3 regions of the Azoarcus sp. KH32C genome follow, and region 3 is predicted to be linked to each of the others. Evidence: predicted binding sites of a transcription regulator. Region 3 holds the regulator's gene; each other region holds the start of a gene.
The links. The regulator HrcA, encoded in region 3, represses chaperone genes, less so after heat shock. The targets are predictions, from matches to a motif close to TNTTAGCACTCNNNGNCNNNGAGTGCTAANA.
Positions count from the first base shown of each region.

Region 1: rpoH (RNA polymerase sigma factor RpoH) is a predicted target of HrcA. The motif match lies at 1,857-1,887, and genes of this name have one in related genera.
Region 2: groES (co-chaperone GroES) is a predicted target of HrcA. The motif match lies at 1,542-1,572, and genes of this name have one in related genera.

Region 1 covers NC_020516.1:4,026,029-4,030,046, forward strand. The annotation lists gene AZKH_RS26390 (hypothetical protein) at 1-204, shown strand, start outside; gene AZKH_RS17975 (porin) at 335-1,483, opposite strand; gene rpoH (RNA polymerase sigma factor RpoH) at 1,913-2,758, shown strand; gene AZKH_RS17985 (SCO family protein) at 2,808-3,401, opposite strand; gene cyoE (heme o synthase) at 3,416-4,018, opposite strand, start outside.
Region 2 covers NC_020516.1:949,004-953,021, reverse strand. The annotation lists gene groL (chaperonin GroEL) at 1-1,123, opposite strand, end outside; gene groES (co-chaperone GroES) at 1,167-1,457, opposite strand; gene AZKH_RS04305 (glutathione binding-like protein) at 1,650-2,363, opposite strand; gene AZKH_RS04300 (zf-HC2 domain-containing protein) at 2,443-2,637, opposite strand; gene AZKH_RS04295 (RNA polymerase factor sigma-70) at 2,631-3,266, opposite strand; gene AZKH_RS04290 (HD-GYP domain-containing protein) at 3,441-4,018, shown strand, end outside.
Region 3 covers NC_020516.1:3,461,118-3,465,135, reverse strand. The annotation lists gene hemH (ferrochelatase) at 1-1,017, opposite strand, end outside; gene hrcA (heat-inducible transcriptional repressor HrcA) at 1,050-2,078, opposite strand; gene AZKH_RS15270 (NAD kinase) at 2,163-3,047, shown strand; gene recN (DNA repair protein RecN) at 3,070-4,018, shown strand, end outside.

The DNA.
Region 1 (4,018 bases), 560 kb from region 3:
CGCGTCGGCGCACCGGCAGTCCTGCTGCGACTATCGCTCGCCCACGCCGAACAGCAGGCACGGCAGTACGGCGGAACGAACAACATGAAACGCAATGGCCTGTATGGGCTATTTTTTTCGCCCGCCGAACAGACCGAGATCCTGCGCCACATGCTGACAGGCAGCGTCGAGCGCCGGGCAATGCCCCGACCGCCGGCCAACTGACGACCTGTCTCGCAGAAACCACAAGAGCCGGGACGCATGACGCGTTCCGGCTCTCTTTTTTTGCCCGGTGAGCGGGCAAAAAAAACGGGCGCCGAAGCGCCCGTTTTGATTTCCAATCGTCGGGGGACGATTAGAAGGTGTGACGCATACCGACCGTCAAGAGGCTGTTCTGTTCATCCGACACGCCCAGCTGCGAAACCTGGCCGGCGCCGAAGGCAGCGAACTTGTCGTTGTAGACGCGCTGGTAGGCGGCGTAGCCGGTGGTACGCTTCGACAGCGCGTGGGTGTAGGCCAGGGTCCAGCTGCGGGCGTCGGCGTCGTTGGAGTCCTTGTTGGTGAAGCGACCGTAGTCGACATGCACCTTGCCAGCGGCGCTGACCGGAACGATCACGCCAACGTTCCACAGACGGACGGACTGGTCGGCCCCGAACGCCACCGCATCGGGATCAGTGGAAGCGACTTTGGTGTTGACGACGCTGTAATCCACGCCCTTACCCGCCTGGAAGGACGCATCGACTTCGAGGAAACCGAAGTCGTAGCTACCACCAACGTACCATTCACGCTGGTTCTTGTCCTGCATCGTCACGAAACCAGCACCGGCGCGGGTGTCGATATCGGCGCGAGCCTGATGCAGGTACTGGAAGACCGCACCGACCTTCAGCGGGCCGTTCGCGTAATCCAGACCCAGGCCGAACTTGTCGTCGGCACCAGGAGCGTGAACAGCGACACCGGGAGTGTGAAGTTCAGCTTCGGTGTCGTTGGCCGAGTAGATCGCGCGGGCGGTAAAGCCGCTGAACGAGCCGGTGTAGGCAATCGCGTTGTTCCAGCGAGCCGGGCTGTTCGGGGTGATGGTCAGGCCACCGCCGGCCGAGAAGACCGACTGCGGCGAGACGTTGGACGACAGCGCAGCGTCGTAGCCGGCGAAGTAGCCCGGCGCGTACTGACGGCCGAGGCTGACGGTACCGAAAGCGCCTTGCAGACCGACATAGGCCTGGCGGCTGAACTGACGGTTGGCCTGGTGGAAGGTGCCGTCATCGATGTTGAAGCCTTGCTCGAGCTGGAACACAGCCTTCAGGCCGTTGCCCAGTTCTTCCGCGCCCTTGAAGCCGATACGGTTGCCCGACAGGACACCACCGACCACGCCACGGAAATCGACGTTGTCAGCATGACCAACGCCGAGGCCGGCATCGACCACACCGTAGATGGTGACGTTGGACTGAGCGAAAACCGGTGCTGCCGCGAGGCCGGCGACGGCCAGGGCGATCAGTTTCTTCTGCATATGTTTCTCCTCTAATTTGAAGCTGAAGCCGTGGCAAGGCCGCGGCCCGACTTACCTCTCTAGTGAGAAGTTGGAGCGATTGTGCAAATGGGCATGCAACCAACGCAAGGACGGATCGTCTAGAAGAGAAGAAACGGGTAAAAGATGTTGCACTGGCGCAACACGGGCTGCCGGAGCGGCATTGCGGTCGGTAGTGAAAAGGACGTCCGCATGGGCCGACAGCCGCTGCAACCCATTGGCGTAACGGACATTTCCTGAGCGGGCGCTCCTCCGATACAGACCGAATGGGGCCTCGACCCCGACGCCATCAGTGTCTTCTTCTCGGCATCCCCTGGGTGGGGTCTTGCCTCATGCGAGGGGAACTCTTTGCTCCACTTAGCACTCTCTTGGCGCGAGTGCTAATATTTGTCCCGAGGAGGACAGACGTAGATGAACCAGACCCTGTCATTGCCGGTCCCTTCTGCCCTTGGCAGCATCGACCAGTATATCCAGACGGTGAATCGCATCCCGCTGCTCAGCGAGCGCGAGGAGATGGAATTGGCCACGCGCCTGCGGGACGAGGACGACCTCGACGCAGCACGCAAGCTCGTGATGTCGCATCTGCGCTTGGTGGTCGCGATCGCTCGCGGCTACCTGGGCTACGGTTTGCCGCACGCCGACCTGATCCAAGAAGGCAACATCGGCCTGATGAAGGCCGTGAAGCGCTTCGACCCGTCGCGCGGCGTGCGCCTGGTGTCGTTCGCGATGCACTGGATCAAGGCCGAGATTCACGAGTACGTGCTGAAGAACTGGCGTCTCGTGAAGATCGCAACGACGAAGGCCCAACGCAAGCTGTTCTTCAACCTGCGCAGCCTCAAGCGGGACACCGGCTCGCTGCATGGCGACGAAATCCAGGCGGTGGCGACCCAGCTCGGCGTGAAAGCCGAGGAAGTCATCGAGATGGAAACGCGCCTGAGCGGTCGTGACGTGCCGCTGGAGGGCGATAGCGACGACGACGAACACTTCGCACCCATCGCCTACCTTCCGGACCCGCACGCGGAGCCGTCTGAGGTGCTGGAGCGCGCGCAGCTCGCGCACCTGCAGGACGTCGGCCTGCACAATGCCCTGGCGAGTCTCGACGAGCGCAGCCGCGAGATCGTGCGGCGCCGCTGGCTCACCGAAGGCGAGAGCGCAACGCTGCACGAACTGGCCGCCGAGTACGGCGTGTCCGCCGAACGGATTCGTCAGATCGAGGCGAAGGCGATGCAGAAGATGCGAGGACTGCTGGCCGCCTGAACGCGGTCCTTTCGATCAGCCAAAGACGGCAGCCCGAGGGCTGCCGTGTTTATTTTCCGGCGAGCAGGGTGCGCAGGTCGGCCGCGATGTTCTCGGCGGACTCCCCATGCTTGACGTACAAGCGCAGCCGGCCCGCCGGATCGAAGATGTAGGTGCCGGTGGAGTGATCGACGCTGTAGTTCGGGCCATCCGTGTCGCCCGACTTGCGATAGAACACGCGGAACTCCTTGGCGGTGTCGGCCGTCTGCGTCGCGTCGCCGCGCAGCGCAAGGAAGCGCGGATCGAAGGCCGGCAGGTACTGCGCAAGCAGCGCCTGGGTGTCACGTTCGGGGTCGACGGTGACGAAGAGCACCTGCACGCGGTCGGCATCCGGACCGAGAAGCCTCATCACCTCGGCCATCGTCGAGAGGTTGGTCGGGCAGACGTCCGGACATTGCGTGTAGCCGAAGAACAGCGTCACGGCCTTGCCGCGGAAATCGGCAAGGGAACGGGGCGTACCGTGCTGGTCGGTCAGCAAAAAATTCTTGCCGTAGTCGGCCCCCGTGATGTCGCTGTTGCGGAAAGTTGTGGCCGCCGGACCGTTGTGCTCGGAGCAGGCGGCAAGGGCGAAGGCGCAGACGACGGCAAGCAGGAAGCGAAACATGTTTCCATCTGGGATCAGAACCGGAGGTAATGATCCGCCAGGAGCGCCGCAAAGAGCAAGAAGAGGTAAAGGATGGAGTAGCGGAAAGTCTTCCGCGCGCGGCCGTCGCTGTAGCTCACATACAACCCCCACGCATGGCGCAGGAAGACGGCCCCGAGCCCCAGCGCAGCAAGGAGGTAAGGCAATCCGCTCATGCGGGTGGCGAAGGGCAGCAGCGTGACGCCCAGCAGGATGCATGTATACAGCAGCACCGACAGGCGGGTGAATTCCGACCCGTGCGTCACCGGCAACATCGGAAGACCCGCGCGCGCGTAGTCGGCGCTGCGATAGAGGGCCAGCGACCAGAAGTGCGGCGGCGTCCAGGCGAAGATGATGAGGAAGAGCAGCAGCGCGTCAGCGCTCACGTCGCCGGTGATGGCGGCCCAGCCGAGCACCGGCGGCATCGCGCCGGAAGCTCCGCCGATCACGATGTTCTGGGGCGTGCGCGGCTTGAGCAGCACCGTATAGACGACCGCGTAGCCGACGAAGGTCGCCAGCGTGAGCCACATCGTCAGCGGATTCACGAGCAGGTGGAGCAGCGCGAGCCCTGCCCCGCCGAGCCCCGCGGCAAAAGCGAG
Region 2 (4,018 bases), 2.5 Mb from region 3:
CGCCGGCGAGCTTCGCCACGCGTTCCTGCAGCTTTTCACGGTCGTAGTCGGAGGTCGCTTCCTCGATCTGCACGCGGATCTGCTTGACGCGCGCTTCGATGCGCTCGGCTTCGCCGGCGCCGTCGATGATGATGGTGTTTTCCTTGCCGATCTCGATGCGCTTGGCCTGGCCGAGGTCAGCCAGGGTGGCCTTCTCGAGGGTCAGGCCGACTTCTTCGGCGATGACCTGGCCGCCGGTCAGGATGGCGATGTCTTCGAGCATGGCCTTGCGGCGGTCGCCGAAGCCCGGGGCCTTGACGGCGCAGGTCTTCAGGATGCCGCGGATGTTGTTGACGACCAGGGTCGCCAGCGCTTCGCCTTCGACGTCTTCGCCGATGATCAGCAGCGGACGGCCGGCCTTCGCGACTTGCTCGAGCACCGGCAGCAGGTCACGGATGTTCGAGATCTTCTTGTCGAACAGCAGGACGAACGGGTTCTCGAGGATCGCGACCTGCTTGTCCGGGTTGTTGATGAAGTACGGCGACAGGTAGCCGCGGTCGAACTGCATGCCTTCGACCACGTCCAGTTCGTTGTTCAGGCTCTTGCCGTCTTCGACGGTGATGACGCCTTCCTTGCCGACCTTGTCCATCGCGCGGGCGATGATCTCGCCGATGTCGGCGTCGGAGTTCGCGGAGATCGAACCGACCTGGGCGATTTCCTTGTTGGTCGAGCAGGGCTTCGACAGCTTCTTCAGCTCTTCGATGGTGGCGATGACAGCCTTGTCGATGCCGCGCTTCAGGTCCATCGGGTTCATGCCGGCGGCGACGTACTTCATGCCTTCGCGGACGATCGACTGGGCCAGCACGGTCGCGGTGGTGGTACCGTCACCGGCGATGTCGGAGGTCTTGGAAGCGACTTCCTTGACCATCTGCGCGCCCATGTTGGCGAACTTGTCCTTCAGTTCGATTTCCTTGGCAACCGACACGCCGTCCTTGGTGACGGTCGGGGCGCCGAAGGAGCGCTCGAGCACGACGTTGCGGCCCTTCGGGCCCAGGGTCACCTTGACCGCATCGGCCAGGATGTTGACGCCTTCGACCATACGCGCACGGGCGGAATCGCCGAACTTGACTTCTTTAGCTGCCATTCTTCATTGCTCCTTGAATTCGTTTGTCAGGGCGGAGGGAGGCTCAGGCCTCGACCACACCCATGATGTCTTCTTCGCGCATGACGAGCAGTTCCTCGCCCTCGACCTTCACGGACTGGCCCGAGTACTTGCCGAACAGGACCTTGTCGCCGACCTTGACGGCCATGGGGCGGACCTTGCCGTCGTCGAGGATCTTGCCGTTGCCGACGGCCAGGACTTCGCCCTGATCGGGCTTCTCGCCCGCCGAGTCGGGGATCACGATGCCGCTGGCGGTTTTGCGTTCGGCTTCCAGGCGCTTGACGATCACGCGATCATGCAAGGGACGGATCTTCATTGACTCACTCCTTATTGTTTCAACAGTGCGGGAACGGTGCCCGCAGAAAATTCGCGCGGGCCGCGGGATGGGAGGTGCCGCGGCCGTTAGCACTCACTGCCAACGAGTGCTAATAATAGGGACGGCCCCAAGCGATTTCAAGTACGGGCAAACGAGAAAATTTTTATTGCCGGCATCGGCCCGCAAGCGCGGCTATCGCCCCGACTGCTGGCGGATGCTCTGCGCCGTCTGCCCGAAGAGGAGCTTGCGGCTTTCCTCGGTGACGGCGGGACGATTGGCGTACGGCTCCGCCTGGGCGTAGGCGCGGACGGTTGCCGGCCGGGACGCGATCGCGTCGAACCAGCGGCGCAGATTCGGGAACTCGTCGAGATCCTGCTGCTGGCGCTTCCAGGGGACAATCCAGGGATAGCAGGCCATGTCCGCGATCGAATAGTCCTCCCCGGCGAGGAAGGACCGCTCCTCCAGCCGGCGGTCCATGACGCCGTACAGCCGGTTCGTTTCCTTGACGTAGCGGTCGATCGCGTAGGGGATCTTCTCCGGCGCATAGAGGCCGAAGTGGTGGTTCTGCCCCGCCATCGGGCCGAGGCCGCCGACCTGCCAGAACAGCCATTCGGTGACCGACTTGCGTCCGCGCAGGTCTTGCGGCAGGAATTGGCCGCTTTTTTCGGCCAGGTAGAGAAGGATCGCGCCCGACTCGAACACCGGCACGGGCTCGCCGCCGTCCGCGGGCGAGGTGTCGACGATCGCGGGCATGCGGTTGTTCGGCGAAATCGCCAGGAACTCGGGCTTGAACTGGTCGCCCGCGCCGATATCGACAGGCCGGATGCGGTATTCGAGGCCGGCCTCTTCGAGGAACATCGTTATCTTGTGGCCATTCGGCGTCGGCCAGTAGTAGAGCTCGATCATGTGCTTTCCTTCGGGGACTCCGGGAGAGAGCCATTCGGCATCGTGAACGGCTGCGGGTTCCGCTTGCGCCGCCCGAGCGCTAATCCTGCCGCTTGTCCCCGTCGCCCTTGGCGAAGCGATGCATCGCGTCGCTGAGGAAGCGCATCTGCTTGCCGAAGTTCCGGCAGCCGTCGCACCACAGGATGTGCATCCTCAGCGACAGCCTTTCGCGCAGCGTCAGCGGACGGTCGCGCGACTCGGAGTACAGGCGGGTGACGTCGCGGCATTTCAGCACGGCCGTTCTCCATTGGCGAACCAGCGCAGCTCGAGGCATTCGCGCAGGCGCATGCGGGCACGGTAGAGCATCACGTTCAGGTTGCTCATGGTGACACCGGCGGCTGCGCAGATCTCGTTCGATTCGAGCTCGATGAACTCGCGCATCATGAATACGCGCGCCTGGCCGGGCGGCAGTCCGTCGAGGCAGATCTCGAAGATGCGCCAGAACTGCTGTTCGCGCAGCGATTCCTGCGGATTGCCCCAGGCGGCGGGGTGGCTGTCGGCCTGCCAGTAGCCACGCTGGTCGAAGAGCGCCGAGAAGTCCTCGTCTTCCTCGTCGTCGTCCCGCCGCAGACTGCCGGCATCGACGACACGCTCCTTGTGGCGCAGGATGTCGGCGATCTTGTTGCGCAGGATCGCGAAGACCCAGGTCCGGAGGGCCGAGCGCCGGCTGAAGGAGGCGGCATTGCGCAGTGCGCCGACGAGGGCTTCCTGCACGGCGTCCTCGGCGAGATCGCGGTCGGACAGCTGAAGCGTCGCAAAGCGCAACATCTGGCGGCGGAGCGATTCGACGAAGGCGTCGTCATGGAGGTCGTCGTCTCCGGCGGCAGCCCCGGACGACTCGGCTGGCAACGCAAGATCGCGCATGCGGCCTTCTCCTGTTACGCGAAGGGCGGATTCTTCATTAAAGAACAGCGGGCGACGGTACGCACGCCCGCGTGGGGGATCAAAGATGCATGGCAGGCGGCGTCCGGCGGCGGTTTGCGCCATACTATATAGATAAGCCGGATGGCCGGCACGCGCGGAACAAGAGAGAACCGGATGGCAGCGAAGAAGGCCAAGCCGCCAGCGACGGCTCGACAGGAACTCGTGGCAGCGGCAGACGCCGCGGTCGGCATGTTCGTCGTCGAGCTGGACCGCCCGTGGATCGAGACGCCTTTCCTGCTGCAGGGATTCCTGATCGAGGACGACGCAACGCTCGCGAAGCTGCGTTCGCTGTGCCGCTTCATCTATATCGACCGCACCCGTTCGATCGGCGAGCATTACGCGGAAGCTGGCGCCGAAGATGTGGCGTCCACGGTGGGACGCTCAGTGGGCCGGCGCCCGATCCAGTTCCAGGAGCGCCCGGCCGATGACCAGCAGCCCGGCTTCCTCGAAGTGCTGGCGCTGGTTCGCAAGGGGAGGGTCGATGCCGAAACGGTGCAGCGCCTGGCGGGCGAGGCCCGCGGCGACCGCCCGGAGACGCAGTCCGTCGAACGCGAACTGCTGCGGGCGACGCCGACCTTCGCGCACGCGGAAAGCGTGTTCGACCAGATCCTGACCGATGTGCGGGAAAATCGCCGGCCGGACCTGGAGGAAGTCGCCGGCAGCGTCGAAAGCATGATGCAGAGCGTCAAGCG
Region 3 (4,018 bases):
ATTGCCCAGATGATCGCGCACGAGAGCGGAAAGTGCCGCGATCCAGTCGTCCCGCTCGTTGAGGCAGGGAATGTAGTGAAAACTCTTGCCCCCGGCGCCGAGGAAGGCTGTCCGACATTCCATCGCAATCTCTTCCAACGTTTCGAGACAGTCTGCGGGGAAACCGGGGCACATCACGTCCACCCGCTCCGTTCCTTGTCGGGCGAGTGCTTCGAGAGTCGGCTGGGTGTAGGGCTTGAGCCATTCCGCCTTGCCGAAGCGGGATTGAAAGGTGAGCTGCCAGCGGTCGTCGGGCAACTGGAGCGCCGCTGCCAGCAGACGAGCGGTCTTCTGGCATTCGCAGTGGTAGGGGTCCCCGAGGTCGAGCGATCGACGTGGGATACCGTGAAAACTCATGATCAGCTTGTCGCCTTGACCGTTGCGCATCCAGTGGTCGCGGACGCTTTGCGCCAAGGCGGCGATGTAGCCGGGTTGGTCGTGGAAGTTACGCACGTAACGGATTTCGGGCAGATTCCGCCAGCGAGTCATGCAGCGCGCGACTTCGTCCATCACGCTGGCGGTGGTGCTCGCGGCATATTGGGGGTAGAGGGGAACGACCAGAATCCTTGTGCACCCGTTGGCTTTCATCCGGTTCAGCACGCTCGCGACCGACGGTTCGCCATAGCGCATCGCCCATTCAACCTGCAAGCCGGCCGCGCCGGCATGACCCAGGTAGCCCGCGAGCAGTTTTGCCTGTTTCTGTGTGTGCACCTTCAGCGGGGAGCCCTCATCCATCCAGATGCTGGCGTATTTTTCGGCAGACTTTTTCGGGCGGACGTTCAGGATGATGCCGTTCAGAATCGGCCACCAGACGAGTTTCGGAATCTCGACAACGCGTGGGTCGGAGAGAAATTCCTTGAGGTAGGGGCGAACGGAGGCGGCTGTCGGGCTGGTGGGCGTGCCCAGATTCACGAGCAGGATGCCCGTGCGCGTGGGCGTGCCGTGGGAATAGGCGGGTTCGGTCCAGTAACGGGCCATGGGCTTCCTTGTGCGGGGAGAGTGGGACGCGCTCAGTTGACGCTCGACAAGGCGTTCGAGAGAAGGCGTGCCGTGATATCGACGATCGGAATTACGCGATCATAAGCCATTCGGGTCGGTCCGATGACGCCTACGGAGCCTACGACCTGGCCATTGACCTCGTAGCCGGACGTCACGACGCTGCAACCATCGAGTTGCGCGAGGCCGGATTCGTCGCCGATGAAGATCTGTACCCCTTGTGCCCGATTGGACAGGTCGAGCAGCTGCATCAGCCCGGTCTTTTGTTCGAACAGCTTGAAGAGCTCGCGTAGATGCGCGACGTTGGAGGACAGCTCTTCGACATCCAGAAGATTCGTCTCGCCGGACAGCACGTAGCTGCTGGTGTCGTCGTGCGCTGCGGCCGTACCGGCCTCGACCGTGGCGTTCAGAAGTTCGCTCATGTCGGCCCGCAATTGCCGGAGTTCGTCGCGGATCCGGGCGCGGATGTCGTTGAAGCCGAGTCCGGCAAAGTGCTCCGTCAGATAGTTTGCCGCCATCGTCAGCTCGGCGGGCGAATACGAATGTTGCGTGATCAGGATACGGTTCTGCACTTCTCCACTCATCGACACGATGATCAGCAGGATGCGGTTCTCCGACAGGCGGATGAATTCGATCTGGCGAATCTTCAGCGTGTCGCGGCGCGGCGACACCACGACCCCCGCAAACTGGGTCAGCTCGGAGAGGAGGTGGGATGCTGCACTCAGAAGCCGTTGGGGCTGGTCGGGCTGCAACTGACCTTTCAGCTCGCGTACCTGCTGTTGTTCGAGCGGCTGCACGGTCAGCAGCGAGTCGACAAAGAAGCGGTATCCCATCGCCGTCGGAATGCGTCCGGCCGATGTATGCGGGCTGGTAATGAAGCCCATCTCCTCGAGATCGCTCATTACGTTGCGCACGGTCGCGGGGGATAGTTCGAGTCCCGAAAAGCGCGATAGCGCACGCGAACCGACGGGCTGCCCCTCGACAATGTAATGTTCGATCAGGGTCTTGAGCAGGATCTTGGATCTGGGGTCAAGCTTCGTCATGATGTTTGGGGCCATTTCCGACGATTCTAGGGAAGTGGCACCACCTCTGCCAAGGGCCTGGAAGGTTGTGGTTTAATCTAAGGCATGGCGCATAAATTTCATACCGTTGCCCTGATCGGCAAGTACCAGAGTCCAGACGTAGCCGGAGCCGTCTTGTCCATCGCGGGCTTCCTTCGCGAGAAGGGCTTAGCGGTATGGATCGAGCAGGGAACGGCGAGTTCCATCGGCCTCGTCGGCGAGTTTGCCACCGCAACCTACGACGAGATCGGAGTTCAGGCGGATCTGGCGGTCGTCCTCGGCGGGGACGGTACGATGCTCAACACCGCGCGGCGCCTGTGTGAGCATTCTGTTCCGCTGGTAGGGATCAACCAGGGGCGGCTCGGGTTCCTCACCGATATCGGGCGCAACGACGCATTGACGAAACTCTCGGAGATGCTCGAGGGCCGATATTCGGAAGAATTGCGCGCGATGCTCGACGCCGAGGTTCTTCGCGGCGGGCGCCGTGTGTTTCATACGCTGGCGCTCAACGATGTGGTCGTCAACAAGGGCGACCTCGGCAGGATGATCGAATTCGATCTGTCGATCGACGGCGAGTTCGTCTATAGGCAGCGGTCCGACGGGATGATTCTGACGACGCCCACCGGCTCGACGGCCTATGCACTTTCTGCTAACGGCCCCATCCTCCACCCGACGGTCGGGGGAATTGCGCTCGTTCCGCTGTGTCCGCACGCACTGACGGCGCGGCCGATAACGCTGCCGGACACCTGTCGCATCGAGATCGCGCTTCTGCCGCCGCACGACGCAAGCGTGCACGTCGATGGGCAGAGCCGCTTTGATGCGCATGCCGGCGACCTCGTGCGCGTCACGCGTTCCCCCAAGGCGGTCCGGCTCTTGCATCCCGAGGGATACAGCTACTTCGCCATGTTGCGGGAAAAGCTCCACTGGAGCGCGACCCCCCGCCTTCCCTGAACAACCACGAATTGCGACGTTCATGCTCCGCCGTCTGACCATACGGGATTTTGTCATCGTCGATCGTCTGGAACTTGATTTTCAGGACGGTTTTGGTGCCTTGACCGGCGAAACCGGTGCGGGCAAGTCGATTCTGCTCGATGCGCTCGGGCTGGCGCTGGGAGGTCGGGCGGAGCCGGGTGCTGTCCGCGTGGGCCGCGACAAGGCGGATATTTCGGCGGAGTTCGACTTGCCGCCGACTGGCGAACTGATGCGGTGGCTATCCGAGCACGATCTGCCGGACGACGAGGGCGTCGTGATCCTGCGGCGCGTCGTCGAGTCCGGTGGCCGTTCGCGGGCCTGGATCAACGGCGTGCCCGTCACTCAGACGCAGTTGCGCGAAGCCGGGGACTGGCTCGCCGATATTCATGGTCAGCATGCCCATCATGCCCTGCTCAAGGCGGATGCCCAGCGAGCCCTCGTGGATGGTCACGCGGGAGCGGCGGACCAGGCGGGCGAAGTCGCAGCCCGCTTTCGCGCCTGGCAGCTGCTCGCCGAAAGACGCAGGGCGGCCGAGCACGACTCGGCAGCGTCCGAACGAGAGCGCGAGCTCCTTGCGTGGCAGATCAGCGAGGTCGAAGAACTCGCGTTCGAACCTGCGGCGTGGGATGAACTGAATACCGAGCACTCGCGCTTGGCCCATGCAGCCGGGCTGATGGAGGGCGCCGACGAGGTGGTCGCAACGCTCGGCGACGGCGATCTCTCCGTGGCGACCTTGCTGCGCCAGATTCACGTACGGATAGAGTCGATGTCGGGTATCGACAGCGGACTCGAGGAGGTGCGGGAGCTGCTATCCGGCGCGGCAATTCAGGCCGACGAAGCCTTGCACAGCTTGAGGCGCTACCGGGATCGTCTCGACTTGGACCCCTCCCGGCTTGCGCAGATCGAGCAGCAGATCGGGCGGGTGACCGATATCGCGCGCAAACATCGCG